4 regions of the Ensifer sp. ENS09 genome follow, and region 4 is predicted to be linked to each of the others. Evidence: riboswitches for the same ligand, from Rfam matches in the RefSeq annotation. Region 4 holds a riboswitch; each other region holds the start of a gene.
The links. A riboswitch is a leader RNA that binds a small molecule or an ion and turns the genes downstream of it on or off. The one in region 4 is predicted to bind cobalamin.
Positions count from the first base shown of each region.

Region 1: linked by a shared signal. The riboswitch ahead of metE (5-methyltetrahydropteroyltriglutamate--homocysteine S-methyltransferase) and the one ahead of cobU (bifunctional adenosylcobinamide kinase/adenosylcobinamide-phosphate guanylyltransferase) in region 4 are both predicted to bind cobalamin.
Region 2: linked by a shared signal. The riboswitch ahead of IB267_RS11040 (aromatic ring-hydroxylating dioxygenase subunit alpha) and the one ahead of cobU (bifunctional adenosylcobinamide kinase/adenosylcobinamide-phosphate guanylyltransferase) in region 4 are both predicted to bind cobalamin.
Region 3: linked by a shared signal. The riboswitch ahead of IB267_RS06290 (CbtB-domain containing protein) and the one ahead of cobU (bifunctional adenosylcobinamide kinase/adenosylcobinamide-phosphate guanylyltransferase) in region 4 are both predicted to bind cobalamin.

Region 1 covers NZ_JACVBP010000005.1:176,091-183,522, reverse strand. Annotated here, with positions in the region: gene IB267_RS25440 (carbohydrate ABC transporter permease) at 1-522, opposite strand, end outside; gene IB267_RS25435 (carbohydrate ABC transporter permease) at 519-1,439, opposite strand; gene IB267_RS25430 (ABC transporter ATP-binding protein) at 1,432-2,598, opposite strand; gene IB267_RS25425 (metallophosphoesterase) at 2,595-3,437, opposite strand; gene IB267_RS25420 (LysR substrate-binding domain-containing protein) at 3,661-4,590, opposite strand; gene IB267_RS25415 (hypothetical protein) at 4,743-5,033, shown strand; cobalamin riboswitch at 5,052-5,272, shown strand; gene metE (5-methyltetrahydropteroyltriglutamate--homocysteine S-methyltransferase) at 5,373-7,432, shown strand, end outside.
Region 2 covers NZ_JACVBP010000002.1:583,047-590,478, forward strand. Annotated here, with positions in the region: partial or broken gene IB267_RS11030 (glycoside hydrolase family 25 protein) at 93-1,130, shown strand; gene IB267_RS11035 (hybrid-cluster NAD(P)-dependent oxidoreductase) at 1,352-2,446, opposite strand; gene IB267_RS11040 (aromatic ring-hydroxylating dioxygenase subunit alpha) at 2,448-3,692, opposite strand; cobalamin riboswitch at 3,796-3,997, opposite strand; gene IB267_RS11045 (DUF6656 family protein) at 4,315-4,914, shown strand; gene IB267_RS11050 (L-threonylcarbamoyladenylate synthase) at 4,992-5,966, shown strand; gene IB267_RS11055 (FAD-binding oxidoreductase) at 6,111-7,432, shown strand, end outside.
Region 3 covers NZ_JACVBP010000001.1:1,260,044-1,267,475, forward strand. Annotated here, with positions in the region: gene IB267_RS06265 (helix-turn-helix transcriptional regulator) at 1-47, shown strand, start outside; gene IB267_RS06270 (SRPBCC family protein) at 44-610, shown strand; gene IB267_RS06275 (DUF1772 domain-containing protein) at 680-1,159, opposite strand; gene IB267_RS06280 (NAD(P)H-binding protein) at 1,156-1,986, opposite strand; gene IB267_RS06285 (TetR/AcrR family transcriptional regulator) at 2,091-2,783, shown strand; cobalamin riboswitch at 2,782-3,044, shown strand; gene IB267_RS06290 (CbtB-domain containing protein) at 3,085-3,261, shown strand; gene IB267_RS06295 (CbtA family protein) at 3,459-4,253, shown strand; gene IB267_RS06300 (ferric iron reductase) at 4,295-5,143, opposite strand; gene IB267_RS06305 (glucoamylase family protein) at 5,170-6,513, opposite strand; gene IB267_RS06310 (DUF1194 domain-containing protein) at 6,661-7,432, shown strand, end outside.
Region 4 covers NZ_JACVBP010000001.1:668,316-675,747, forward strand. Annotated here, with positions in the region: gene cobN (cobaltochelatase subunit CobN) at 1-2,309, opposite strand, end outside; gene cobW (cobalamin biosynthesis protein CobW) at 2,413-3,477, opposite strand; gene cobU (bifunctional adenosylcobinamide kinase/adenosylcobinamide-phosphate guanylyltransferase) at 3,481-4,005, opposite strand; cobalamin riboswitch at 4,140-4,594, opposite strand; gene IB267_RS03310 (MFS transporter) at 4,925-6,097, opposite strand; gene IB267_RS33845 (CGNR zinc finger domain-containing protein) at 6,214-6,729, shown strand; gene IB267_RS03320 (trans-aconitate 2-methyltransferase) at 6,755-7,375, opposite strand.

The DNA.
Region 1 (7,432 bases), on a different contig from region 4:
GCGCGCCGCATGGATCAGATCGTCGGGCATGGCGCGGAAGAACTGCAGGAACAGGAAGATCGCAAAGACCGAGATCGAGAAGGGCGCCACCAGAGCCGTGTAGCTGTTCAGCACCGAGAGCCGGTCGAAGGCCACGTAGATCGGCAGCGCCGTCGCATGGATCGGCACGAGCAGTCCGAGCATGACCAGAACCATCATGGTGCGGGCGGCCCGGAACTTCAGCTTCGCCATGGCATAGGCGCAAGGTATGGCGACGACGATCTGGATGACGAAGATCAGCGCGCAGACGATCACGCCGTTGAAGAGCAGCGTCGACATCGAGACGCGCGACAGCGCCTTGGAGAAGTTCTCGATGTAGGACCACTGCTCAGGAATCAGCGACAGCGACGAGGAAAAGATCTCGCTCTGCGCCTTGCCTGCGGTCGAGACCATGAAGATGTACGGTGCAAGGAAGATAAGAGCGCCGAGCGACAGCACCGTCAGACGGGCGATGCGGGCGACGGAGAAGGCGTTGCTGGTCATGCGTAGTGCACCTTCCGGTCAAGCACGCGGTACTGCAGAAACATCAGGACGACGAGGATTGCGAGGAAGACCACGGTCATCGCCGAGGCGTAGCCGACGCGCAGATAGACGAAGCCTTCCTGGTAGATGGTGAAGAGCAGCACTTCCGACGCCTTGTTCGGACCGCCTTCGGTCAGCGTCTTCACCGTCTCGAACACCTTCACCGAATTGATGATGCTGATGGTGGTGACGAACAGCGTCGTCGGCCCGAGCATCGGCCAGGTCACCAGCCGAAAACGATCGAACCAGGATTTTGCGCCATCGACTTCGGCTGCGGCGTAGAGTTCCCGCGGGATGGCGGTGAGGCCGGCGAGGAACAGCACCATGTTGAAGCCGACGGACTGCCAGATGCCGATGATCGAGAGACCGTAGAGCACCGTGCTGGAGGCGCCGAGCCAGTTGGGGCCGGCGATGCCGAAAACGGCGAGGAAGGTGTTGATCGGGCCGATGGTCGGGTGGAACAGGAATTGCCAGACCGTGGCCATGGCGACGAGCAGCGAGGCGACCGGCAGGAAATAGACGGTCCGAAAAAGGGCCCTGCCCTTGGTTTCCGCCTCGATCAACATGGCGATCGCCAGCGAAAGCAGGATCGATACCGGCGTGACGATCGCGGTGTAGACGGCGGTGTTCCAGAGCGAGCGACGGAAGGTGCGGTCGCCGAAGAGCTCGGCATAGTTCTCGAAACCGACGAAACGGAAGCTGCTGTAGCCGAGCTCGAAATCGGTGAAGCCGAGCACGATCACGGCTGCGGTCGGTAGCAGGATGAAGAGGAAGAGCAGCGTGATGGCCGGCAGCGCCAGCAACCAGGCGATGCGCGCTTCGCGGCGGTCGGGATGGTGCGCAGCGATCGCCGTTTCGAAGGTTGCGACACTAGCCATGGACCTTCTCCAGCGTCGCGGCGATAGCGACCGGCTCGGCTGCCACCCGGGTGCCCTCGCCGTCGAACAGCATCGCCCGTTCCGGCATGAACGCGACATCGACGGGCTGACCGATCGCGAGTGCTGCGGCTTCGGCGGGTGCTGACTTGGCGGTGACCACCTCGCCGATCGCATCGAGGCGTGCGTGGACGATCACCTCGGAGCCGAGAAACTCCATGCGCTCGACCCGCGCAGTCAGCCGGCCGGCGCCTGCCGTATGGAAGCGCACGAATTCCGGGCGGATTGCGAGCTTCACCGGTGCATCCGGCGCCTGCCCGCGGCTTGCCAGAAGCACGAGATCGCCGAAGCGCACGATGCTTGCCGTATCCGTGCGGGTTTCGAGCACGTTGATCTTCGGCTGGCCAAGGAAGCGCGCAACCTCGATATGGGAGGGGTTGTCGTAGATCTCCTTCGGGCTCGCCAGTTGCAAGAGATTGCCGCCGATCATGACGGCGACGCGGTCGGCCATCGACAGCGCTTCGGACTGGTCGTGCGTGACATAGAGTGTCGGCACGCCGGCGCGGCGGTGCAGGTCGACGATTTCGCCGCGGGCATGGACGCGCAGGTTGGCGTCGAGATTGGAGAGCGGCTCATCCATCAGGAAGACGGCCGGGCGGCGCACCATGGCGCGGGCAAGCGCTACGCGCTGGCGCTGGCCGCCGGACATCTGGCCGGGCTTGCGGTCGAGCAGATGATCGATCTTCAGCGCTCCGGCCATCTCCTTGACCTGGCGCTGGATATCGCTGCGGATCTGCTTCTGCCCCGGCAGGAGATTGCCGATGACCGGCAAGCGCTGCATCGCCGTCAGGCGCCGCATGGCGAGCGGCACCGAAATGTTTTGACCTGCGGTCAGGTGCGGATAGAGCGCGTAGGACTGGAACACCATCGCCACGTTGCGATCGGCCGCCGCCATCCGCGCGACACTGCGGCCGCCGATCACGATCTCGCCGGCATCGCCGTGATCGAGGCCCGCGACGATGCGCAGAAGCGTGCTCTTGCCGCAGCCGGAAGGGCCGACGAGCGCAATGAACTCGCCGGCTTCCGCCTCCAGGCTGACGCCCTTCAGGATGGCGTTGCCGCCATAGGACTTGGTGATGCCATCCAGCGAAAGCACGCTCATTGCGCTGCCTCCACGCGAACCTTCTTCTTGGCGGCGAGCGGATAAACGTCCTCGACGATCGGGTCGAGCACGTGGCTCGTCAGACCCGGCACCGCCACGATTTCGCTGGTCACGCCGGCATCGGTGAGTTCGTGCACGACGGCACCGACCAGCCGCTCGCCCGGCATCGGCCGTTCCAGCGTGTCGATGATGAAGGAGGTCGGCGGCGCCCAGACGAGCGACGTCCCGGCATGTTCGCCGGTCCAGGCCCAGTGCAGGTGACCGCTTGCATGCAACGCCACCTCGGCTTCGGCGAAAAGATCAAAGAGGCGCTGGCGCTGGCGGGGACGGATGCCCCAGTAGCCGGTGTCGCCCTCGGCCGGGTCGTCGACGAAGAGCGGCTTGTGGGCGAAGACCGCCACCCGGCGACCGTCGCGACCAAGCAGTTGTTCCTCCAGCCAGGCAAATTGCCTGTCTTCTTCCTCGTCTTCGAAGCCGATCAGCAGGCTGTTGAGGCCGAGCAGCCGCCAGTCGCCATGGTCGCGGCCCCAGTAGTCCGGACCGGCGAGACGGCGCCAGCGGGCAAGCCGGACGGGATCCACAGGCTGGTGCGAGCCCGGCAGATGGCCGACATCGTGATTGCCGGGAACGATCGCGACCGGCATCGAGAGCTGACCGATCAGATCGAGCGAGAAGGTGATATCGTCCTCATGGTCGGCACCATCGATGGTGACATCGCCCGTGTGGATGACGAGATCGGGTTTTACCGCCTCGATCCAGGCGCGAACCGGTTCCCAATTGCCGTTGAAATGGCTTTTGGCGGGGCTGAGATGGGTGTCGCTGATCTGGACGATTTTCATGGAAACGGGCCTCCGACGATGGCTTGCGGTATCCGCGTCGGAGGGCTGTCTTCTCCCCTTCTCTGCGGTTGGCCGCAGTCTTTAGGGAGCCGCCATGTCAGTTTGGTAACAGCCGTTCTCAGCTGATTTTCAGTTTCTCCATGAAAGCGTCATTTTCAGAAGCCCGGCCGGCGCGAACCGGCACACGCGGCACCAGATGCGTCTGCTACTTCTTTCCCCAGGCTCACCACTTTGCGCCGAGTTCGCCCCGAAAAGATGCCGGACAGGACTGCTCCATGACGGTCGCAAGCATCGCATTCGACGCGTCTGCTTCCGCGACGACCCAGTCGCGAAAGGCCTGGATCTTCTTCTGCCGCCTGGTGCTTTGCGGATAAACCAGCCAATAGGCGCGGCCGTCGCGCACCACATGCTCGAACGGCCGGATCAGCCGGCCGCTCTTCAGTTCATCCATCAGGAAGGTCGAGACGGCAATCGCCATGCCGTGATCCGCCAGGATGGTGGCGACATCCATCGCCTGGACGTCGAAGATCAGCTCGGTACCATTGCTCGCCGGCGGCTCGACGCCGGTTTCGATCATCCACCGCCGCCACCAGTTGGCATTGCCGAAACGCCGGATCCTCAGAACATCGGCGGGCTCCTTGAGTTGATGTTTCTCCAGGAAGGACGGCGTGCAGACCGGCACGTAATCGAGCGGAAACAAGGGAAAGACATCGTTTCCCGGCCAGTCGCCGGCACCGCTGCGCACCGCGAGATCGATAGCGTCACGCTTGAAATCGACCAGCTCGGTCGACATGTGGACCCTGATGCTGATGTTCGGATGCGCGGTCTGGAAGGTGGCGAGCCGCTGGCCGAGCCAGCTCGAAACGACGGTCGGTAGCACCGAAATGTGCAGGTGATGTTCGGTCTTGTCGGCAATCTCCGAGAAGGCCGCCCCTAAAAGATCGATCGCTTCGGTTACCTTTGGCGCCAGCTGCCGCCCGGCACCGGTCAGCCGCACCTCGCGCGGAAGGCGGACAAAGAGCGGCGCGCCGATGCGTTCCTCCAACAACCGGATCTGATAGCTGACGGCCGCCTGCGTCATGCCAAGCTCTTCGGCGGCGCGGGTGAAACTCAGGTGCCTGGCGGCGGCCTCAAAGGCGCGCACTGCACTCATAGGGGGAATCTTGCTCATGACGCTGAGATAAGCATTCTTTATGCCAGCATGCGAGAAATCGCTTTGCGCGAAACGCCAAAAAACCTCACTTTTTTCGCGAACACACGCCTTGTAGAGAAGTGAGGATAGCAATGCTTAGCGCAGTGCGATCAATGATTTACCATGCCCTGAATTGGGCCGACAGGACCCTCAGTGCTCCGGTCGACATAGACACGTTCAACGAGTTCCAGCTCCGGGATATCGGCCTGACGCGGGACCAGGAACATATCCGTGCGCACGTCGGCGACACCGCGGATCCGTGGCACTGGCCGGAGGAGCCCAAGCCCGTGCCGGTGCAACCCGCCGCGAAAGCAGTTTGCAGCGAAGGACCGCGCATTGGCCGCGTTTCGCCCCGCGCCCAGGCCGGAGAGAATAAAGACATAAGCATTTCTTTATGCGATTGACGGCCGAGCGATTGCAGGGCATTGTCCAGGCATCGTGGTTCTGCGCCTCGCCATCCGGCGGGGCGGAGCTAAGAGGGAATTCGGTGCGGCGCTGACAAGCGCCCAGGCCGGAGCTGCCCCCGCAACTGTAGGCGGAGAGCGGCCGTTCGATGATGTCACTGAGGAAGACGCCTCGGGAAGACGGAACGGTCCGCGTTGACCCGCAAGCCAGGAGACCTGCCGCGATGAACAACGTCCACGGGCGGGGTGTCCGATGGGGCGCGTTGACGACGCGGGACACTTCTCGCGTCGCGGATGCGTCGCATTCAAGCCTTGCCCTTCAACCTTCGGGGTAAGGAAATGACCATCAAGACTGCCAATCTCGGCTTCCCGCGCATCGGCCGACACCGCGAACTGAAATTCGCGCTTGAACGCTACTGGTCCGGCAAGATCAGCCGTGACGACCTTTTCGACGTCGGCCGCCGGCTTCGGGCCGAAAACTGGGCGGCGCAAAAGGCGCGCGGCATCGACATCCTCCCTTCGAACGATTTCTCGTTCTACGACCACGTGCTCGATACTGCCGTGCTCGTCGGTGCGGTCCCGGCCGCCTATGGCTGGAAGGGCGGTCCCGTCGATCTCGATACCTATTTCGCCATGGCGCGCGGCTCGACCGGTTCGCCCTGCGCTTCCGGTTGCACGCATGCGGGTGACGGCGGCAACGCCGCACTCGAGATGACCAAGTGGTTCGATACCAACTACCACTACATGGTGCCCGAATTCGAAGCGGATCAACGCTTTGCGCTGACGCATAACCGGCCGCTCGAAGCCTTTCTCGAGGCCGAAGCCCTCGGCTATCGAACCCGCCCGGTCCTGCTTGGCCCGGTGACCTTCCTCAAGCTCGGCAAGGCGAAGGGCGGAGATTTCGATCCCCTGGATCTGATCGAACGCTTGCTTCCCGTTTACGTCGAGCTGCTAACCGAACTTGCCAATGCCGGCGCCGACTGGGTTCAGATCGACGAGCCTAGTCTGGTGCTCGATCTCACCAACCGGGAAAGGCAGGCCCTGGACCTTGCCTATCATACGTTCCGGGCGAAGGTTCCCGGGCTCCGGATCATGCTTGCGACCTATTTCGGCGCGATCGGCGACAATATGGTGAGCGCCCTGGCGCTGCCGATCGCGGGCCTGCATGTCGATCTCGTGCGCGCGCCGCAGCAGATCGAGGTCCTCCTCCAGTCCGCTCCGGCTGACCGAGTGCTGTCGCTCGGCATCATCGACGGCCGCAACGTCTGGAGGACGGATCTTGCCGGCCTGTTGCGCCGCCTGCAGCCGCTCATCTCCGCCCATGGCCGGGACCGGATCGAGCTTGCGCCCTCGTGCTCGCTCCTGCATGTGCCCGTCGACCTCGATCTGGAACAGGCGCTCGACCCGGAGCTTGCCTCGTGGCTCGCTTTCGCCGTGCAGAAGCTCGACGAGTTGAGCCTTCTTGCCCGCGCCTTCGAGCCGGGGCTTGCCCATCCGGAAAGGGCCTTTGCGGCATCGAGCGAAGCTGCCAAGGCGCGTCTGACGTCGCTCAGGATCCATGATCCACTCGTTGCCGGGCGACTGAAGGCGCTGACGGCAGCCGACAGCGAGCGCCGGCCTCCCTTCCCGGCCCGTCGCGCGCTCCAGGCGGACGCGCTGCCGTTGCCGCTTTTCCCGACGACGACGATCGGCTCCTTCCCGCAGACGCCGGAAGTACGGCAGGCCCGTTCCCTGCATGCCAAGGGCGAACTCAGCTATGTCGACTACACCGCCTATCTGCGCCGGGAGACCGAGCAGGCGGTGCGCTGGCAGGAGGAGATCGGCATCGACGTGCTGGTACATGGCGAGTTCGAGCGCAATGACATGGTGCAGTATTTCGGCGAGCAGCTCTCGGGCTACGCCTTTACCCGAAGTGGCTGGGTACAGAGCTACGGTTCGCGCTACGTGCGCCCGCCGATCATCTTCGGCGACGTTTCTCGGCCAAACCCGATGACGGTCGAATGGGCGGCCTTTGCACAGTCACTGACCGATCGACCGGTCAAGGGCATGCTAACGGGTCCGGTCACCATGCTGCAATGGTCCTTCGTGCGCGACGACCTGCCGCGGTCGGTGGTGTGCCGGCAGATCGCGCTGGCGCTTAGCGACGAAGTCAGGGACCTCGAGGCATCGGGCATCGCCATCATCCAGATCGACGAGCCGGCGCTGCGCGAGGGCCTGCCGCTCAAGGCCGCCGACCGCAAGGCCTATCTCGACTGGGCGGTGGAGTGCTTCCGCCTCAGCGCCGCCGGCGTCGGCGACGCCACCCAGATCCACACCCATATGTGCTACTCGGAGTTCAACGACATCATGCCGGCGATCGCGGCAATGGATGCCGACGTGATTTCGATCGAGACGTCGCG
Region 2 (7,432 bases), on a different contig from region 4:
AGGTCGGTATACATTCGCGCGCCGCTCCCGCACAGTCCGCTCGGGGGCTGGGATTTACGATGCGTTAACGATACTGTCGGCAATCTCAGAGAATGGCAAAGCGGTGTATCTCCACGACAGGGATGATTCTGCGCCTCGCGACCTTCATCGGTCTGGCTTTCGCGGCGGCGATCGCACGCGCCGGTGAACTGGAGCCCTGGAAGACCAAATCGAACGCCATCATTGTCGACGCCTATGAGATGAACAGTATCGACTGGGAAACGATGCTTGGCGACAAGCGCATTTCCGGTTTCATCGCCAAGGCCTCCGACGGCCTGCCCGAAAGCTTCTCCTGCACCGGCGACCACAACGGCGACACCTTCAACCACTGCAAGACCATGTGGCGCAAATACGCCGTCAGCCGCGAACTCTACCAGACCCGCCGGATGATTGCCCGCTCGCACGGACTGCTGTGGGGTGCCTACCACCTCGCCCGTCCGGGCAATCCCGTTGACCAGGCGAACCATTTCCTCGACTACGCCGATCCGCGCGACGACGAACTGATGGTGCTCGATCTCGAAGGCATCGATCCGGACAAGTACATGTCGCTTGAGGACGCCGCCATCTTCGCCGGGCACATCAAGACCCGGACCGGGCGCTACCCGATCCTCTACACCAACCACATCACCGCTAAATACATCGCCGCGCACCGGGCCAAGCACCGGCTGCTGTCGCGTCTGCCGCTCTGGTACGCCCGCTACAAGCCGGATATCCGCCAGGTCTTCCCGATGGGCAACTGGGACAGTTACGCGCTGTGGCAGTTCTCCTCGGGCATCAACTGCGGAAAGCGCCGCTGCCCCTACCGCGTGCCGGGAACGCTTGACGACATCGACGTCAATGTGGCGGCGATGTCGCCGCAGGCGCTGAAAGCGATCTGGGCACAAGGCGCCTTGCTGCCGGAAAAGCCGCTACCGCTGATGCTCGTCGCCCAAGCCGAGCGGGGAACGGGCATGCAGGCGGTCGCACGGGCGACCGCAATGTTTAGCGAGCCGCTGCTTGTCAGCCGCGCCGACGCTGCGAGCGGCGCCGGCAGCGGCGTCGACATGATGGTGACCGGCTCGATCGATTTCGCCCGCCAGGAGCGCGCCCTGCAGGTGGCGATTGCCGGCAATGAAGCCGCCCAGGGCACATGCCCGAAAACGGCGACCGGCACCGACGCCCCGGCAAGCGTTTCGGCCAATCCGATCCCCTGCAACGCGCCATAAGCCTGTCGCGTGAAAAAGGATCTCGCGCCAGGCTTTAAGCTCTCATCCTTTATGCACGTCGCTGCTGCAAAACCGCGACGCACTTCTCGCGACATGCATCGCCGCCCTCAGGCTTCGATCTGGACGTCGCCAAGTGGTCGCGAGCAACAGGCGAGGATGTAGCCTTCGTCGATCTCGTCGTCGAGAATGCCGCCATTGTGGTTCATCTCGACCTCGCCCGCGACCTTCATCACCCGGCAGGTGCCGCAGATGCCGCCTTCGCAGGCAGCGCCGATGCGCACCCCGTTGGCGCGCGCCGCCTGCAGGATCGTCTGGCCGGGCTTGGCCTCGACCTCCTTGCCGCTCATGGTGAAGGCGACCTTGGCCGCCTGGATCTCGCCCTCGTCACCGGCACCGGCGCGCACGGCGATCTCTTCCGCGGCGGGTGCCGCCGCCGGCTGGAAGCTCTCCTCGTGATAGCGGCCCATGTCGAAACCGGCCGATTTCAGCATCTCGCGCACGCCGCGCATGAAGGGTTCGGGGCCGCAGCAGAAGACGGTGCGGTCCATGAAATCGGGCGCAAGCAGCGGCAGCTTGGCGCCGTCGATGCGGCCGCGCAATCCGTGCCAGCCGTGGCGCGCCTCATGCCCCTCGACGATGAAGCCGAGGTTGAGCCCGGACATCTGCGTGGCCAGGACTTCCAGTTCCGAACGGAACAGCAGATCGTCCGGACGACGCGCGCAGGAGATGAAGGTCACATCCGTCTCGGGCACGCAATCCGCCATCCAGCGCGTCATCGACATCATCGGCGTGATGCCGGAGCCGGCCGAGATGAACAGATACTTGTCGCCCGGATGGCGCACGAAGCTGAAATCGCCGAGCGGACCGAAGGCGCGGAGCTTCATGCCCGGCTTCAGATGCTCGAACATCCAGCGGGTGCCGATGCTGTCGGCCTGCGCCTTCACCGTGACCGCGATTGAAAGCGGCCGCGATGGCGTCGACGACAGCGTGTAGGTCCGCATGACCGGCTCGTCGGCGACCGGCAGTTCGAGCGTTACGAATTGCCCGGGGAGATAGCGGAACCAGGCGGGCTTTTCGGCCCGGAAGGTGAAGGTCATGACATCGGCGGTCTCGACGACAGCCGATGTGCATTCGAGCATCTGCTGCCGATCGATCCAGACATGCAGCGCGTCGAAATGGTGAAACGAAGGGGCCATCTGCATGTCAGGCGACCCTTGAAAGCGGAGCCGCGTCGCCAGCAAGGCGCTGCTCCATGAACTTGCAGTACCACTCGACGAACTGCATCACGCCGCCTTCGTGCTCGGGCGAATACGGGCCGGGCTCATAGGCCGGCGAGCGGATGCCAAAGGCATTTTCTTCGACGATCTGGCGATCCTGATCGTTGGTCTCGGTCCAGACATGCGTCAGTTCCTCGAGATTGTAATCGACGCCTTCGACCGCATCCTTGTTGACCAGCCACTTCGTCGTCACTTGGGTAAGTTCAGGCCCGAGCGGCAGCACACGGAAGGTGATGGCGTGGTCGGCGAGCACATGGTTCCAGGTGGTCGGGTAGTGGAACATCAGAAGCGTGCCGATCTGGCTCTGGGAAACATCGGCCGACAGAGCCCGCCTGACGGCGCGCGCGCCCGACATGGTGTAGCTTTCGGCATTGTCGACGAGCGGCATGCGGGCGGCGCGGAACTGGCCGGTCGGCGACATCCTGAATTCGCTCGGCAAGCCTTCGGCCTCGCATTTCGCCCAATGTTCGGCGATCACGGGATCATCCTTGGCGCCCTGCACACCGGTCGCGGTCGGGGCTTCCGGATAGGTGCGGCAGAGTTCCGGGTGATTGGCGGCGCAATGGTAGCATTCGCGGTTGTTTTCCCAGACGAGCTTCCAGTTGCCCTTCTCGACGATAGTGCTTTCGAACGCGACCTTGGTTTCGCCGAGCCGGTGCGGCGCGAGATAGGGCAAGGCCATCTCACGGAACGCCGTGAAATCCATCGGCTTTTCCGACAAGTTGATGAAGATGTAGCCGCCGACCGTTTCGCAATGGATCGGCTTCAGGCTGTGGGCTGCCTTGTCGAAATCCTCGCCCATCTGCCGGGCGAAGAGCAGCGAGCCGTCGAGCTCGTACGTCCACTGGTGATAGGGACAGACGAGCTTGGCCGAGGAGCCCTTCTGTTGCGTGCAGACGCGCGAGCCGCGATGGCGGCAAGAGTTGTGCAATGCCCGGATGGCACCCTGGCGATCGCGGGTGATGACAACGGGGTAGTCGCCGACCTGGACGGTGAAATAATTGCCGGCCCGCGGGATCTCGCAGTCATGGCCGATGAACAGCCAATCCTTGTACCAGATGTTTTCCAGATCCTGCCGATAGTAGTCGGGATCGATATAAAAGGCCCGATCGAGGCTGTAGCCGTCGCGCCGGCCCTTCAGCTTTCGAAGCATATCGTTTCTGGTTTCCATGTCCTGTCCTCATGCGCCATGTCTTGGAGAGGCAGGACAGGAACCCGCACGAGCGCACGCCCATGCGTTGTCGGCTCCGATCCGGCTGCCCGCCGCAACCCGTTACGGTTATGTCCGTCAAGGCTGGTTTCCGGGCTCAGGAGCCGTCCCTTCGGACCAGCCCGGCGCCTTCCCGGACGAACCGTCCAGTGGCCTTTGCCGAGGCTTTCGCTCCACCACCGTTGCGGGGGCAGCGCCGGGATTTGACCGGCTTCCCAATTCTCCGACTTCTCTTCGAAGACGGCACCTTGAGTAAAGATATGTAATCGCGGAAACCGCCCTGGCAGCTGCCGGATAGCGACATCCAATTCCAGAATGACGACACGGGAAAAACCGCCATCAACGGCGCCTGTCTTAGAATTTTTACACTACAAACATATAGATAGCCCACGTCTTGGGCATTTGCCGCCTTTTGCGGCGCGGGCGGCGCAGACGCGGGAAAGCTTCGCCCGTTTGCGACATCCCATCGGATGGGGAACGCTCATGATGCAGCCAGAAGGCAATCATTCATTAACCATGAGCCGCTAGCCTAGCCGGCAGACGAGAGAGGTCCTGCAGGCAGGCAGATGGCGCGCTGACGATCATGGCAAAGTTGAGATACTACGACGCGGCAGCCGAGGCGCCGCCGACAATCCCGCCGAAGACGGCGGTTCATACCGAATTCCTGCGCACGGGCCGGATCAATCGCAGGCAATGGGTGCCGAGCGAACGGCGCTACCTGAGCTATGAGGAAGTTGCGGACAGGACGGGCAAGAAGCTCAACACCGCCGGCGACACGACCCATAAGCGGATCAACGGGTTTCACACCTCGATCCAGTTCCCGAAGATGATCTTCCACCGCACGCTCGTCGGCCGGCCGCATCTCGGCTACTGTCACGTGACGGCGGCGCGCACGCCGGTTACTCCCTCCAAGGACATCACCTGGTCCTTCTACTTCGCCAACTTCTACTGCGACCTCGGCCACGAGACGCATTTTTTCGAAGGCATCCAGCCCGGCTATTCGCGCATGTATTTCGCCGTTGCCATCGAACCGGGCGCGGAAGCCGGCCAAATGGTCATCAACCGCAATTTTCGTGACAACGGTCTGCTGTTTCGCACCGACGATCCCAAGGTCGCACTGAAAAACGTGCTGATGCTCGGCGCCAAAGATGACGCGTTGCGCCGCATCATCCGCAGCCTCTGAGCCGAACCGGTTGCTTCAAAGAAAATCGTTCTGTTTTTCCGGTGCGTCCGTTAAGGAAGCGTCGGAAAGGAAACGGCATGGCTGAGATCATCGATACGGATAGGGAACCGGACCGCGCGATCGCGCGTGCCTGCGCCGTTCTTGCCGAAGGCGAACCGGTCGCCATTCCGACCGAGACCGTCTACGGCCTTGCCGCCGACGCCACCAACCCTGATGCGATCAGCCGCATCTACGAGATGAAGGGGCGCCCGCGCTTCAATCCGTTGATCTCGCATGTCTCCGACATGGCGATGGCCGAAGCCCATGTGCACTTCGATCCGGTTTCCCGGCAGCTGGCCGAAGCCTTCTGGCCCGGCCCGCTGACGCTGATCCTTCGGCAGCGCGCCGACAGCACGGTTCATGCGCTGGCGTCCGCCGGCCTCGACACGCTCGGCATCCGCATGCCCGACGGTTTCTCGCGCCGGGTCATCGCCCGCTTCGGACGGCCATTGGCTGCGCCCAGCGCCAATACTTCAGGCAAGATCAGCCCGACCAGTGCGGCCCATGTCGAGGCCGATCTCGGTGGAAAACTGAAGCTGATCCTCGACGCCGGCCAGGCCCAGATCGGCCTTGAATCGACGATCATCAAGGTCGATGGCGACGAGATCCGGCTGCTTCGGCCGGGTGGCCTCGATGCTGCCGAGATCGAACGCCTGCTCGGCCGTCCGGTGATCCGGCCGGAGACGGCGGGAGCGACGATCGAGGCGCCGGGCATGCTTGCCTCGCACTATGCGCCCGGCGCTGCCGTGCGGCTCGATGCCACCGAGGTGCATGCCGGCGAAGCCTTGATCCGTTTCGGCGGCAATCGGATTGCCGGCGAGGAACAGGCGGCCATCGTTCTCGACCTCAGCCCGACCGGCAATCTGCGCGAAGCCGCCGCCAATCTCTTCGACTACATGAAACGGGCGGATGCCAGCGGCGCAGAGACCATCGCCTTCGGGGCCATCCCTTCGGACGGGCTGGGGGAAGCCATCATCGATCGGTTGCAGCGGGCAGCCGCACCACGAGGGTAAGATGGCGTGCGGCATTTTCCGCGCACCCGCCCTCACCGAACGGCACCCATTGCGGTTATGATCGCCGCCGACCAGGAACCGAGGATCCCATCCTCAGATCGACCGATCCGATAGCGCGCGCAGGCGCAATGCGAAGTGAGGCCCATGAGCACCCTTCCCTCTCCCGAATTCATCGCCTCCTTCGCCGACATCGTCGGAAGCGCCAACGTGTTGACGGCCGAACCGGACAAGGCGCGTTATCTCGTCGAATCGCGTGGACTTTACCGTGGCACGACGCCGATGGTGCTGCGTCCGGGCTCCGTCGACGAGGTCTCGCGCATCATGAAGCTTGCGAGCGCCACCCGCACGGCGATCGTGCCGCAGGGCGGCAACACCGGCCACGTCGCCGGGCAGATCCCGCGGGAGGGCAAGGCGGACATCGTTCTTTCGCTGGAACGGCTGAACCGCATTCGCGACATCGATCCGGTCGGCAATGTCATCGTCGCCGATGCCGGCTGCATCCTTGCCGACATCCAGAAGGCGGCGGACGAGCACAATCGCCTGTTCCCGCTGTCGCTCGGCTCGGAAGGTTCGGCCCGCATCGGCGGCAACCTCTCCACCAATGCCGGCGGCACCGCCGTGCTTGCCTATGGCAACATGCGCCAGCTCTGCCTCGGCCTCGAGGTGGTGCTGCCGACCGGCGAAATCTGGGACGGGCTGCGCCGGTTGAAAAAGGACAATACCGGCTACGATCTGCGCGATCTTTTCATCGGTGCCGAAGGTACGCTCGGCGTGATCACCGGCGCCGTGCTCAAGCTCTTCCCGAAGCCACTCGGACATCAGGTCGCCTTTGCCGGGGTCGGCACCGTCGAGCAAGCGCTCGCTTTGTTCGAAAAAGCGTCCAGCCTTTGTGGACCGGCGCTGACCGGCTTCGAGCTGATGCCGCGGCTCGGCGTCGAATTCACCGCCAAGCACATCCCCGGCGTTCGTGACCCGATGGAAACGATCCACCCCTGGTACGCGCTGATCGATATCTCGACATCCGATAGCGCCGAAAGCGCGGAACGGATGGTACAGGATCTGCTGGAGCAGGGATATGCGGCCGGCCTCGTCGAAAATGCCGTGATCGCCGCCAACGAGACACAGGCCAAGGCGCTGTGGCACATGCGCGAGAGCATGTCACCGGCACAAAAGCCCGAGGGCGGCTCGATCAAGCACGATGTCTCCGTGCCCGTCTCCAGCATTCCGGCCTTCATGAAGGAGGCGGATGCCGCCGTCATGAAAGCGATTCCCGGCGCGCGCATCTGTTCCTTCGGCCACATGGGCGACGGCAACATCCACTACAACATTTCGCAGCCTGTCGGCGCCGACAAGCAGGCCTTCCTCGACCGCTGGCGCGAAATCAACGCCATCGTCCACGGCATCGTGCTTGGGCATAACGGCTCGATCTCTGCCGAACACGGCATCGGCCAGTTGAAGCGCGACGA
Region 3 (7,432 bases), 590 kb from region 4:
TCGCCGAAGACGCCACCAACCAAACTGATTCGGAGGATAAGCCATGACTTCGTCTGCCACAGCCTTTGCCGGCGCCGATTACGGCCGTGTCGTCGCACCGGACGCGGTGCGCATCGAGCGCCTGCTTCCCGGCCCGATCGAGCGGGTCTGGTCCTATCTGACGGAGGAGAGCAAGCGCCGGCTCTGGATGGCGTCCGGAACGATCGGGTCGAAGGAAGGGGCCGAGGTCGAGCACGTCTTCCGCCACTCGGAACTGACAGCGGAAGACGATCGGCCACCGCAGAAATATGCCGAGCACGCCGGCGAGGTGCGCAATTACGGTCACGTGCTCGCCTGGGAGCCGCCGCGGCTGCTGGCCTACACCTGGAACGAAGAAACCGGCACGCCCTCGGAGGTCCGCTTCGAACTCAGCCCCCGCGGCGACAAGGTGCTGCTCGTCGTCACCCACAAGCGCATCGCCGACCGCGCCATCATGACCAGCTTCTCCGCCGGCTGGCACGTGCATCTCGACATTCTGCGTGCGCTGCTGGAAGGCGAAAAGCCGGCGGCCTTCTGGAGCAAGTTTGCCGACCTTGAAGCGCAGTATGACGCGCGTATTCCCAAGCCCTGACGGCGGGATGGGCTCAGAGGTCAAGACGCGTGCAGGCGCCGGCAAGGATCCACTTGCCGGCGCTTTTCGTCAGGCGCGGGCGAAACCGACAATGAAGAACGCCAGCGCGCCGATCGACGCGAAGGTGCGCACGTGGTTCCACCAGACCCAATCGGTCAGATAGCGCTCATGCCAGAGATCGGTCGCCGCCTGACCGGGGGCTGCCGCGGCGAGCGCGTCGTTCATCGGCACGTTGAAGACGATGGTCACCAGCAGCACGCCGACGACATAGGCGACACCGCCGGCGGCAAGCCACCACCGGCCCTCACCGCCCGAGAGGAAGGCGACGACGATGAGCGCCAGGGCGAGCAACGCCGTGCCCATGAAGGCGCTGAGGAAGATCGGGTTCTGGATCACGACGTTGATCGCATTCATCGCAGCGATCCCCTGCTCCGGCGGCAGCCGCGACAGGGCCTGCATGATGCAGACCGAGAAGATGAAGAACAGCCCGGCCATCAGGCCGGAACCGATCGCGGCGGCAAACGCCAGAGCGGGGATCAGGGGGATCATGCGGCAAGACTCCAAACACCAGTTGCTGCGGTTTCCCGAGCGTAGGCTGCAAAGTCACGCGGACGCCGCCCAAGCACATGCTCGACATCGGACGTCAGGTTTGAATTGCGCCCGTCGAGCACCGAGGTGAAGAGATAGCGGATGAGCTCGACATAGTCATCAGGCACGCCGTCGGCCTGCAAGTGTGCAGCGAAGTCGGCAACCGGTATAGCCTGATAGGAGATCGGGCGGTTGGCAGCCGCGGCGATTTCGGCCACGGCGTCGGCAAAGGTCATCAGCCGCGGGCCGGTCAGCGAATAGACCTTGCCGACATGGCGGTCGTCGAGAAGCGCTTCGACAGCGACGTCGGCAATGTCGTCGCAGCTGATGAAAGGCTCGGTCACCGTGTCCACGGGCAGGAAGACGGAACCGCTCAAGACACCCTCGGCGAGGAACCCTTCGTCGAAGTTTTCGAAGAACCAGCTGCCCCGGATTACCGTCCAGTCGGCGCCGGAGGCCTGCAGCGCGCGCTCGGCCGCTTCCGCCTCGTCCTCGCCGCGCCCCGACAGCAGCACCAGCCGCTTGACGCCGGCGCTGACGGCAAGGCTCGAGAACTTGGCGATCACCTCGACGGAGCCCGGTACCGCCAGATCCGGCTGGAAGCAGACATAGATGCGATCGACGTTTTCAAGGACCGGCGCCCAGGTCACCTCATCCGTCCAATCGAACGAAGGCGACGCCGAACGGGCACCGATGCGGACCGCTATGCCCCGCTCCCGAAGGCGCTCGGCCACCCGCCGCCCCGTCTTGCCGGTACCGCCCAAAACCAGTGTGATTTTCTGAGACATCGTTTCCTCCTGAGGTTCCACCAAAAAATATGAGTATCTCTCACATTTGCAAATGTGATAAATCCTCGTATTTTAGGAGTCAAGTCAAAATGTGAGCATTACTCATGATTCCAGATGCAAGCCCCGCCACGCTTCCCGCCGACGACGAGCCCGCACTGCGCCGGACACCGAGCCAGAAGCGCAGTCGCGAGCGCGTCGAGCAGATCCTCGCCTGCGCGACGGCGCTCATCCAGGAAAAGGGCAGCGACGCCATGCGCATGAGCGAAGTCGCTGAGAAGGCTGGGATTTCGATCGGCTCGCTGTACCAGTACTTCCCCGACAAGGCGGCAATCGTGCGCACGCTCGCCGAGCGCTACAATGCGGTCTGCAACGAGTGTATCGCGGCCGAACTGGCCAAGGTGACCTCGATCGCCGAGCTGCGCGACGCCTTCTCGCTCTTGTTCGACATCTATTACGAGATGTTCCTCGCCGAGCCGGTCATGCGCGACATCTGGTCGGCGATGCAGGCCGACAAGGCGCTGCGCGAAATCGACCTTGCGCAAAGCCGCGCCGGCGGAAAGCTGCTTGCCGATGTCTGGGCCCGGCTTGTGCCGGCGACGCCGCGCGAGGAAATCGACAGCGCCGCCTTCCTGATCATGCATCTCGGCGACTGCACCATGCGGCTTGCGGTCTCGGTCGAGCGCGCCGAGGGCGACCAGATCGTCGAGGCCTACAAACGCATGACCATCAAGGATTTTGTCGCGGATGGACCGCGCGGCGGCGCGCACTCAATTGACAACTCCATGACACAATCCTAATCATCTGGGATCGATTGGTTCCCGGGACGCGAACGTGTTTCGGGAGTAAACGGGAATGTGACGGATGGACCCAATCTGGGCATTCAAATCACGGCCGACCCCGCGACTGTAGAGCGACGTCGATCCACCGTTCCGGAGCGATCCGGAAGAAGCCACTGGCAAGACCGCGAGAGGGCGGCCGAGCTGGGAAGGCGAGGCAGATCGAGGGCATCGAGCCCAACGCCGTGAGCCAGGAAACCTGCCACTCGATGCGGGCATAGGGCCCAACCGGGAATTTCCCGATGCCATCACGGAGGTTGTCATGGCTACGTCTACCATTTCGAGCACCCCGCTCTCCCTCAGCGATCGTCTGACCGCTGGCGTCATCGCGCTCTTCATCGGCGCATTCCTCGTCTTCGGCGCCGGCCTTGCCAACTCGGCCGTGCTGCACGACACGGCGCACGACACCCGCCACTCCTACGGCTTCCCCTGCCACTGACCGATGCCTCGGAACGTGAACAACGTTCCGCATCGAACAATCTGCGGACCTGAACGCATCCGGCACGAGCCGGATGTCGGTTTGTGTGCATTCCGGTTTTTCCGGCGTGCGAAAGCCATCCGCAGCACAGGCAAAATGGGAAGGCTCAAGGACCACGCCGCAGCGCGTGGCTTTTGTCGTTATCGAGGGATTTCAAGATGATTGTCAGAACGCTTCTGGCCGCGATCGTGGCTGGATTGATTGCCGGTGTCTTCATGACCGGCGCCCAGGAATTGCGCGTCACGCCGCTGATCCTGCATGCGGAAGAATTCGAAGGCGAGGCTCCGGCCCCCACCGAACAGCCCGCCGCCCAGCCGGGTGCGGCACAGCCTGCCGCGGAAAACCACGACCAGCATTCGTCGCTCAAAGCCGTGTCGCCGCTCGGCGCCTTGCTCGACGCGCTGTCGCCGATCACGCCCGCCTATGCCCATGAGGGCGAGCACGAGGACGGCGGCATCATGTTCGGCATGAGCCGCTTCTCCGGCACGCTGATCGCGAACCTCGTCACCGGTTCCGGCTTCGGCCTGCTGCTCGCCGGCGTCAGCCTGGTGATCGGCTACCCGATCACGCTTCGGAACGGCGCGCTCTGGGGCGCCTGCGGCTGGCTTGCCGTGCACATGTTGCCGGCGATCGGCCTGCCGCCGGAACTGCCTGGCTTTCCGGCCGCCGAACTGGGCGACCGCCAGACCTGGTGGCTCGCAACGGTGGCGCTTTCGGCCGTCGGCCTTTATCTCGTCGTCCTGCGCGAGGAGATCGTCTCCAAGGTCGCGGGTCTCGTGCTGATCGCAGCGCCCCATGTCTATGGTGCGCCGCAGCCGCTCGACATCACCAGCAACGTTCCGGCCGTGCTCGGCGCAGAGTTTGCGGTTGCCGCACTCGCCACCACGCTCGCCTTCTGGATCGTGCTCGGCGTCGTCTCCGGCTTCATCAACGAGCGCTTCGTCAAAGCATAGTGATCGCCGATCACGGATTGTCAGCAAACCGACGGCGGGGTTCAGGCCCCGCCGTTTTGCATGAGATGCGCCGCCAGCCGCGCACGGCGATCTTCCGGCTCCAGCAGGACGCAGGTGTCGCAGAAGCTGCCGCCCTCCGTCTTGAAATACAGACAGCAGCCGCAGCGGATCCGATACTGGCGCGAAATGTGTTCACCACTTGCCGGATCGACGGCCGCAATCTGCTCGTAGCAAAGCTCATCAGAATAGAGCCGCGAGCCCGGCCGCTTGACGATTGCCAGCGCCTCGGCCATGCCGCGCGCCTCATCCCCGATCGCACGGCCGATTTCGAGGAACGCGCCAGCCAGGGCATCCGCCGCGAGCCGCCACTGCGCCCCGCTCGAGAGGCCCGTCCGTGCCTTCAGGACAGCAATGACGGGCGTCAGATGAGCGATGAAGCCCTGTTCGAAAACGCTGACGTCCTCCTCCCGACCCTTGCGCTCCGTCGCCGGCGGCTGGAGGCAAAAACGATAGCGTTTGCCCGCGACTTCGGCACCACGGTGAAGCCGTGCCCAATCCTCGAAACGAATCCCGGCGACCTCCAGCTGCAGCCCGGCACCGAGATGGAACGCGCCAAGGACCACGCTCAGCTGACGGCTATAGAAGGCGATCAGATGCGCCGCACGGATCCGGTCGGTCATGCCGACCCCGAAGAAATCCTGATAGGCGAGCCCCGCCTCAAGGCCAGCGCTGCCCGCAGCCCAGAAGTCGTCCGGCGCGCTGAATTCGCTCGCCGCCGACCCGAGCGAGACGGCAGCCTCCGGAAACTGGGCACGCAGATGGTCCGCGACGGCCAGCGCCTGCTGCGCAAAGGGGGCCGCGATCTCCGCTGTCGGCCGGTGGTCGTTCAAGCGCATGCCGTCTCCGTCGCCCATCCTCACCCCTTGGCGCTGGATGCGGGCGGATTGCCACGCGCACCCTCCCCCTGCCGCAGCCAGCCACCGTCGAGGCCGGCTCGTTGAAGGCCGAGGCGGATCGCCGGTATGCCGCGCATCAGCGCCCAGACAAGGCCGCTTCGCCAGTTCTCGATCATCATGACAACGAGGCCCTGGTCAAGACCGACCACCCGCGCATCGATCCAGCCCTCCGGCCCGCCGCCACCAAGGCTCGGGTTGAAGCCGCCGGGAAACCGCCCCTCGTTCAGAAGTCCGGGATAACTCTCCGCCATATGCGCGAGAGAGGCCTGCGCCGCCTCAGGCTCGAACGGCAGGCAGGCAAGCGGCGCCCAGGGCACGAGCGTGCCGTCATCAGGGCCGTGGGGCGCGCCGCGGTTGACATAGCCGAAAAGCTGCTGCTGGCGGCCATCGCGAAGGCGCACACGGACGCGCGGCGCATGGCAGGCGCTGAGACCCCACAGGTGTTCGCCATATCCGGCAAAGTGTCCGGGATTGGAACGCGCATGGTCCCGCTGCAACGCTATGGCGCGCCGGGTATTTTCGAAATAATCCGTTCCCCGCTCCCGCATCGGTCGGTCGGCCAGCCCGCGCAGATCGAGCCAGGCCTGCGGGAAGAGATGGATGAAGAGCGGCGCCGCATGAAGGTGCGGCCGGCCCTCGACGGGGATCCAGTCATGGGCCTCGGCATAGGCCGCATAATGCTCCGGTTCGATCGCATGCTCGGGCGCGCCGAGTGCCAGCACATAGAGCAGCAGCGCTTCGCTATAGCCCCGCCAGCGATGTTTCAAAAACCGCCCCGGCGGCCGCCAGCCCATCGTCAGCGTATCGCCGCGATTGAGCGCCCAGCGCCAGTCAACCCGCGCATAGAGCCGGTCAGCAAGCGCACGGATCTCGCCTTCGACCGCATCATCGCGGCGGAAATAGGCGGAAGCGGTCAGGACGCCGGCGATCAGCAGCGCCGTATCGACGGTTGAAAGCTCGCTCTGCCAGGCGCGCTCGCCGGTCCGCATGTCGAGGAAGTGGTAGTAGAAGCCGCGATAGCCGGTCGCCTGCCGGTGGCGGGACTGCGGGCCTTGGGCAAGGAAGCGCAGGATCGTCACCACCCGCCGCGCCGCATCGCTGCGCGAACGCCAGCCGCGCTCGACGCCGACCGGGTAGCAGGAAAGGCCGAAGCCGGTCGCAGCGATGCTCGCCGGCGCGCCCGGCAACGCGGTGTCGGCGATCAGCCCGGTGACCGGATCGGAATGTTCGAGGAAATAGCCGAACGCCGCCTGCTGCAATCGATCGATCTGAAATCGCTCGGTATTTTCGCTACGCTGCTGCATCCCGCCTTTCCCGACCGGCATCCGGGCTCATGCATGACCCGGCAAAATCACTCTTTAGTGAAGGCCAACTACACCCAAACGGTCGCCGAAATCCAATCTTGTGTTACAGTCTTCTAATCTGACCGCGCGCAATGACTGGTTGAAGCGATGTTGAGCGTGTTGGCGTTACTCCTTTCATTGAGTGGTGGCCCGAGCCCATCGACCGCCGAGGCGACGAATGTCGACGTCGAACTGATCCTGGCGGTCGACATGTCCGGCTCGATGGATCTCGACGAAGCCCGCATCCAGCGGGCCGGCTATGTCGAGGCGCTGCGGCACCGCGACTTTCTCGATGCCGTCGAAAGCGGCCAGCTCGGCCGCATCGCGATCGGCTATTTCGAATGGGCCGGAACGGTGAACGAATCCTCCGTCGTCGCCTGGCGGGTGATCGACACCGCCGCCGACGCCGATGCCTTCGCCAAGCTGATCGAGCAGCGCCCGGTCGGCACCCGGCGCGGCACCTCGATCTCCAACGCCATTACCTACGGCACCGCACTGATCGATTCCAACGCTTACAGCGGCGTGCGGCGGGTCATCGACATCTCCGGCGACGGGCCGAACAACATCGGCCCGCCGGTGCTTCCGGCCCGCGAGACCGCGATCGCGCGCGGCATCACCATCAACGGGCTCGCGATCCTCATCCGCCCGTCGGTTTCCACCGGCCCGCTCGACCAGTATTATGCCGAATGTGTCATCGGCGGCCCCGGCTCCTTCGTGCTGCCGGTGCACGAGCCCGAAGACTTTTCCATCGCGATCCGCCAGAAACTGGTGCTCGAAGTCAGCGGTCTGCAACCGCCGCCGACGATACGCTATGTCGATGCCTTCCCGGCCCCCGACTGCCTGGTCGGCGAGAAACTGCGGCCCGGCTTCCTCGACCGGG
Region 4 (7,432 bases):
GAGAGGTTGGCGAGGAGTGCCGGTTTCGGCTCCGTCCAGGTGTCGGACATGACGCAGTCGAGCGGGTCGAGGGCGAGCCCCGCATCCGCTGCGATCGCCCGCTGCAGGCTCTGGTCGCCGCCCTCGCCGAGACCGCGCGGCACACGTGCGAGCGCCACGGTCAGATCCGTCAACAACCGCCCTTCCGGCGCCACGCCGAAGATGTGCAGGCCGTCGCGGATCTGCATTTCCTTGAGGTCGCAGAGATAGGCGTCGAGTTTTTCCAGCGCCTTGTCGTCGCTGTCGCCCTTGTCGATGCCGGCGTCGCTGTCGAGGCCGATGTCGCGCACGAGGTCGAGGATCTGGCGGCTGAGCAGACGCAGGCGCCGCGGGTCGCCGCCGGCGGCGTCGTAGTACTCGTCGACCAGCGCTTCCAGATCCTTCAGCGGCCCGTAGGACTCGGCGCGCGTCAAAGGCGGCGTCAGGTGGTCGATGATCACGGCGCTGGTGCGGCGCTTGGCCTGCGTGCCTTCGCCCGGATCGTTGACGATGAAGGGATAGATGTGCGGCAGTGGACCGAAAATCGCCTCGGGATAACAGGTCTCCGACAGCGCCAGCGCCTTGCCCGGCAGCCATTCGAGATTGCCGTGTTTGCCCATGTGCACGATCGCCTGCGCGCCGTACTGCTGGCGGAGGTAAGCATAGAAGGCGAGATAACCATGCGGCGGCACGAGGTCCGGCGAATGGTAGCTTTCCTTCGGATCGATGTTGTAGCCGCGTGCCGGCTGGATGCCGACGATCACCTCGCCGAAGCGGGCGAGCGGCAGCGCGAAGGCACCATCGAGGAAGAAGGGATCGACTTCCGGCGCACCCCAGCGGCCCGCGACTTGATCCTGAATCTGTTTCGGAAGCGAATCGAAGAAAGATTTGTAATCGTTCAGCGAAATGCACTCGCGGATTTCGCGATCATGGCTTGCCGAATTGGTCGGGCCGGCCATGAGATACCGGATCAGCGCGTCACCGTCGTCCGGGATATCGGCAACGGCATAACCCTCTTTCGCCATCGCACGCAGCACTTCGACGGTGCCGGCTGGGGTATCAAGCCCGACACCATTGCCGAGGCGACCGTCGCGGTTCGGATAGTTGGCCATGACGATGGCGATACGGCGCTCAGGCGGCTCTGCCCGGCGCAGCTTCGCCCAGTTGACCGCAAGATCAGCGGCAAAGCGCACCCGGTCTTCGAGCGGCTCGTGCCCGACGATATTGGCCTCGACCTTGGCGTCGTAGATCGACGCCGCCTTGAACGAGACCGCGCGAGCAAGAATACGGCCGTCCACCTCCGGCAGGGCAACGTTCATGGCGAGATCGCGCGCCATCAGCCCCTGCGGCGACGTTTCCCACTGTGCCCGCGACGAGCCGGAGAAGATCACCTGCAGGACAGGCGCACCGGTCGATTCCAGCACGGTCGGCTGGCGATCGGCCCCGGGCGACGAGACGGCAAAACCGGTGGCGTTCATCACCACGTCGGGTGCAGCTTCAGCAAAGATCGCTTGCAGCGTGCCGACGGAAACGGCATCCTTGAGGCTGGAGACGAAGACCGGCAGCGCGCGGACACCTTGTTTCGCCAACGCGTCGATCAGCGCCTCGACCGGCCGTGTCTCGCCGCTCTGGACGAGGGCGCGGTAAAAGCAGATGGCGATGGTTGGTTCGAATTCCACCCTGTCCGTCTTGTCGGCATCAAAGCCGGCGACGACCTGCAACCACGCCGAAACCCCGATCACGCCCTTACCCGGCCACCAGATTCCGGCCTTCAGCAGCGGCTTGGCTGGCTGCGGCTTCTCGGCACCGGTGACCAGCGCCGCGGCATAGTCGAGGAAGAGGCCGGCATTGTCGGCGCCGCCTTCGGTAAAATAGGCCCAGAGGCGCTGGCGGTCGTCGGCTGCGACGGTGGAGAAAGGCTCAAGCCCCGGATCCGGCTTGTCGTCGCCCGGCAGCACCGCGATCTGGAACCGGTGGGTGACGGCTGCGGCATGCAGGGCTTCGAGCAGATAGCGGAAATAGCTGGCGCCACCGAGCGGCCGGACGACGATCAGCTTGGCATGGCGCGCCGTGCGCTCGACATAGGTATCGACCGACATCGGGTGCATCAGGCTCATGAGGCTGGCGATGCGCAGGCTCAAGCCGCCGTCGCGACGACCATGGGCTGCGGCGATCGAGGAGAGCTCGGTGTCGGCGGCAGACAGGAACAGGATATCGGCCGGCGTTTGCCCAAGGTCGATCGCTTCGTTGCCGTCGGCGATCGTTCCTTTCTGGGCGAGAAGCAGATGCATTCGTCTTGTCCGTTCGGGCAATCCCGGACGGAAACGCTGAAAGCTGCCTCCGCCCGAAACTGCATCATTTCAATGTGTTAGATCATTTCACTCAAGGAACGATCTAGACCAGTGCGGTGATCGCAGCGCGCACCGCCGCCTCGTCCATGTCGTGCAGGCCGATGACGACGAGCCGCGTGCCGCGCTTTTCGCCGGCAGCCCAGGCACGATCATAATACTGGTCGACGCGGGCGCCGACCGCCTGGATCAGGAGGCGCATAGGCTTTCCGGGTACGTCGGCAAAGCCCTTGAGGCGCAGCACGTCATGCTCTGCGATCACGCCCTTCAGGCGATCGATGAAGGCCGAGGGATCGGCGATCGCGCCGAGCTCGACGACAAAGCTGTCGAATTCGTCGTGATCGTGCTCCTCGCCCGCCTCGTGCTCCATCTCGTGGTGCGACTTGCGGTTGGCGATATCGCTTTCCGTGCCGACGCCGAGGCCGAGCAGGATGGCAGCGGCAACTTCGCCGTTCTTCGCCTCAATCATCGCAGGCTTGCGGCTGGTGCGCGAAGAGACCTCGTCGCGCACGGCCTTGAGGCCGGAGGCGTCGATGAGGTCGGTCTTGTTGAGAACGATGAGGTCGGCAGCGGTCAGTTGGTCCTCAAACAGTTCCTCGATCGGGCTTTCATGGTCGAGATTGTCGTCCTCGACGCGCAGCGCATCGACCTTGTCGTGGTCGTCGGCAAAGCGGCCGGCGGCAACGGCCGCGCTGTCGACCACGGTGACAACGCCATCGACGGTCACTTCGCTGCGGATATCCGGCCAGTTGAAGGCCGCGATCAACGGCTGCGGCAAAGCGAGACCCGAGGTTTCGATGATGATGTGATCGGGACGGTTTTCGCGCTCGAGCAGCTTGGTCATGGTCGGGATGAAATCGTCAGCAACCGTGCAGCAGATGCAGCCATTGGTGAGCTCGATGATATCGTCCTCGGTGCAGGCCTCCGCACCGCAGCCCTTGAGCACGTCGCCATCGACGCCGAGATCGCCGAACTCGTTGATGATCAGCGCGATGCGCTTGCCGTCGGCATTCTGCAGCAGGTTGCGGATCATCGTGGTCTTGCCGGCGCCAAGGAAGCCGGTGATGACGGTCGCCGGGATCTTGCCCTGGTTGGCTCTCGCAGTGGTCATTTTTCAACCCTTCATTTTCAGCGGCAAACCGGCCGCGACAAAGTAAACTTCAGCGGATTTCTCCGCAACGATCTGGTGAAGCCGGCCGGCATGGTCGCGGAATTCGCGGGCCATGCGGTTCTCGGGCACGATGCCGAGGCCGACTTCGTTGGAAACGAATACGAGACGCGCCTGCGCATCGGGCAGATACGCGGCAAGCGCGGCAAACTCCGCCGCGATGTCGCGCTCTTCGAGCATGAGATTGGTGACCCACAGCGTCAGGCAGTCGATCAGGACCACGTTGGCCCGATCGTCGATGCGGCTGAGCACGCCGACGAGATCGACCGGCTCCTCATGCGTCGTCCAGCCTTCGCCGCGGCTTATCCGGTGGTGGTCGATGCGCGCGCGCATTTCGTCGTCCCAGGCGCGTCCCGTGGCGACATAATGTCGGGTGAGGCCGGACGCTTCGACCAGCCGCTCGGAAAAGCCGGACTTGCCGGAACGGGCGCCGCCGAGGACCAGCACGGGGCCGGCGCTGAGACTGCTCATCGTCGCCGCCTCAACACGCCGAGATCAGCGGCATGCGGCAACGGCCGTCGGGCGCGCCAAGGGCGCGTTCTTGAAAACATCTGCGAGCCAAAACAACCTCCGTGATGGCGTTGGAGACAAACGTCTCCTCGGGCGGAATGCCCATGCCGGATGGCAGGTCTCCTGGCTCACGGCGTCACGGGGCCAAACATCGCCTCGCCCTTAAAGGGCAAGGTTCCGATGTCAGGACCCGAACGGCCCGCCTCACCTTCCCGGCGTTTTTCCGACAGCGAACCTTTTGCACGTCATCTCCGACGCGCGGGCGCTGCGGGCGGCTTCGTGAAAGGCGGACGATTCGTAGAAGAAGAGGCGTCCAACCCGGCTGATCACGATGCCACGCCAGTGGCTTTTCCGGCTTGATCCCCGATCTGCCCCGGCTGCCCATGCAACCGGCCGACAGCCCGGCACCAAACCCGATGGCGAACCCTGACCGTTCTACAGTCGCGGGGTCGGCTGCGATAAGGATGCCCGATTTGGGTCCATCCGTCACATTCCCAATTTTTCCCCCGTGTCGCCACGACGCGGAGGAACCATCCAACAGCCGATGATTAGGAACCGGACCGCGCAAAGTCAATCGACGCATGCGACGCCTCCCCGGCCGAGTTGCGCCACGCGACGATTTGTCGAGCCGCGAACGGACGGCCGCGGCCCGCGAAGAACGGTCGCGCATCCGCCTGCCTTCCACCCGTGGCTCGAGCCCTTACACTCTCATTTTGTGCCAAATCGCTACCAGAATGCGCCAATGCGCCCTCAAGCTCTGGCGCACCTCTGTTCCGAGGCAAATTCGCCAGCATGATGATCAATATCCGCAAATGGTTCGGCGATCGCGCGTTCGACCGCATGGTTCTGTGGACCGTGCGGTAATCGACCCCCGGGAGCGCTACTCTTTCGGTTGAGGGTTGACGATCTTCAGCCAGCACGTCGCGATCACCGCTGTCGTCGAGACTGCGGCTGCGGCCAGATAAATGGCGCTCGCCCCCCAGCCTTCACCGAGGTTTCCGGACAAAAGCGTGCCGAGCCCGTAGCCGGCCCACATAAAGCTGGTAAGCCAGCCAAACGCCTCGGTTCGATCCTCCGGTCGGGCACTCAGCCCGACAGCGAGCTGGCCGAGCGCATCCCGGGCTCCGCTGAAAACCCCGGCACCGAGATAGAGCAGCAACAGAAGCCAAGGGTCTGAGGTCATGCTCATCAAGATGAAAAAGCAGGCCGTCACCAGGTGAAAGGCAATCATGCCGCGCTTCACTGAAGGTTGCGCGCGCAGCGCGCCATAGAAAATGCCGCCGAAAACCTCGCCGGCGGCAAATCCACCGAGAAGAACACCTGCCAGGGTGGCCGTGACGCTCGCCACCGCGCCAATCTGCATGGCACCAATCGTAAAGGTGTCGAGGGCGACGATCGCCAAAAGCAGCGCCAGCGGAGCGTTCGCCAGGACGGAAAACAGCTTTCGCGGACGGCGCTCGGTGGCCTTCCATGCCATGGGACTGTTGGCGATCAGCATGTCGCCAACGACCTTTGCGACAGCGCACGACCCCACGATCATGTTTGGCGGCATCACATAGAGCAAGGCACCGACCAGGATGGGCCCGAGTATGAAGGTGCTCGAGTTGATGACTGTATCGAGCGCATAGGCACTCGATAGATTGCTCTCGGGCACGAGATGCGGCCAACTGGCCCGGACGACGGACCCCGATGGCGGCGTCGTCGCACCCAGGGCCGCGGCAGCCAAGAGAAGATAGGCGGCCGACAACTGATGGACGAGCGCGAAGACCACCGCCACATAGGACAGGGTATGAAACCCGACGAACACAAAAAGAGTTCGCCGCGAACCGAAACGATCGACGAGGCGGCCGGCAGCGGGGGCGATCAAGGCCAAGGCAACGGCGTGCGCGAACAGGACCGCGCCCGCATCCACGACTGAGCCCGTGCTTTTCGACACCGCGATCAGAAGGGATAGGCTCAGCATCGACGTGGTCATTCGACTTATCGATGTCGCGATCACGAGACGGACGACACCATCCCCGCGCAGCACCGCAGCATAGCTCTCACCGACCATTCTTGCGTTACCTTCGTAATCCGAATAGTTAGTAACGAGTACGCAACCGGTCCGTTACCTGTCAAATGCAACTTACACGTAACTCACAACGCCAGGCCGCCTTGGCGGCGACTTTGGTGAACCTCGCACTGGACGGTCAATCCGGCGGCCGCGCCTATGCTGGCTTGACAGCCGACGCGCTGAAGCGAGCATTTGCCGAACAACTCAACCCATCGATGAGCAAGCGCGTTCTGCCCGTCGTCGATGGCGGCGCGCGATTGCGGTCGGTCGCAACGGACCTCGGCCCGGTGTTTGAGGCCGCCACGGACGAGACCGCTGCGGCGACGCTGAACCACCTGATGAAGCGCTACGCCCCTCGTCCCTATCTCGTGGCCGACGTCGACCAACCCCATCACCTGCATTTCCATGGAGATGGCGAAACGATCATCGAGACGCTGGCAGCCGAGTTCGTGGTTTCCCTGGCGCTGCTCATGGACAGGTTCGGCAGCCGGCGCTTCGGACGGTGCCATGCGAACGGATGTGACCGCGCCTATATCGACGTGACGCGAAACGGGTCGAAGCTGTACTGCTCCGACGCGTGCATGGCACGTATGAAGATGGTCGAGTATCGCGCACGCTTGCGCAAAGGCTGAACGGCGCAGGATCAACCCACGCGATCTATACCCGCTCAAACACGCTGAACTGGAAGGACTGGATCGTATTCCCCGGCGTACGGTGCTGGTGCTCGAAATGCTCGACCAGGCGGAAGGACGGCCCGACCACCTCGGCAAGGGCTGCCGGGTCGTAGCGCACCACCGGCAGGCCGCTGCAACGCTCGGGACCATCGGGGGCGAAGGTGGCGATGATGGCGTGTCCGCCGGGCACGACGGCACCGGTGAGCCGCTCGATATAGGCAGCCCGGTCGCTGGCATCGGTGAGAAAGTGAAAGGCGGCGCGGTCGTGCCAGAGCTCATAACGGCGGTCCGGCATCCACGTGGTGACATCGGCCGCGATCCAGTGCACGTCATCGGCGCGGGTGCCGAGCCTTGCCTTGGCGGCATCCAGGGCGGCCGGCGACAAATCGAGCACGGTGATATCGCTCATGCCCGCAGCGATGAGCGCATCGACCAGCCGCGAAGCGCCGGCGCCGATATCGATCAGCGATGTCGAAGCCATCGGCGCATGCCGGCGGATGAGATCGAGGGAGACGGCAGGCGTATCCTCAAACCAACTGACGCCCGCCTCGCCTTTCGACTGATAGGCCTTGTCCCAATGGGCTCGTCTGGTTTCGTCCTGCATCGTGTTCCCTGCCTGGGAACGCACGACCGTGACGGGCGCTCCCACCTTCCTCCATCC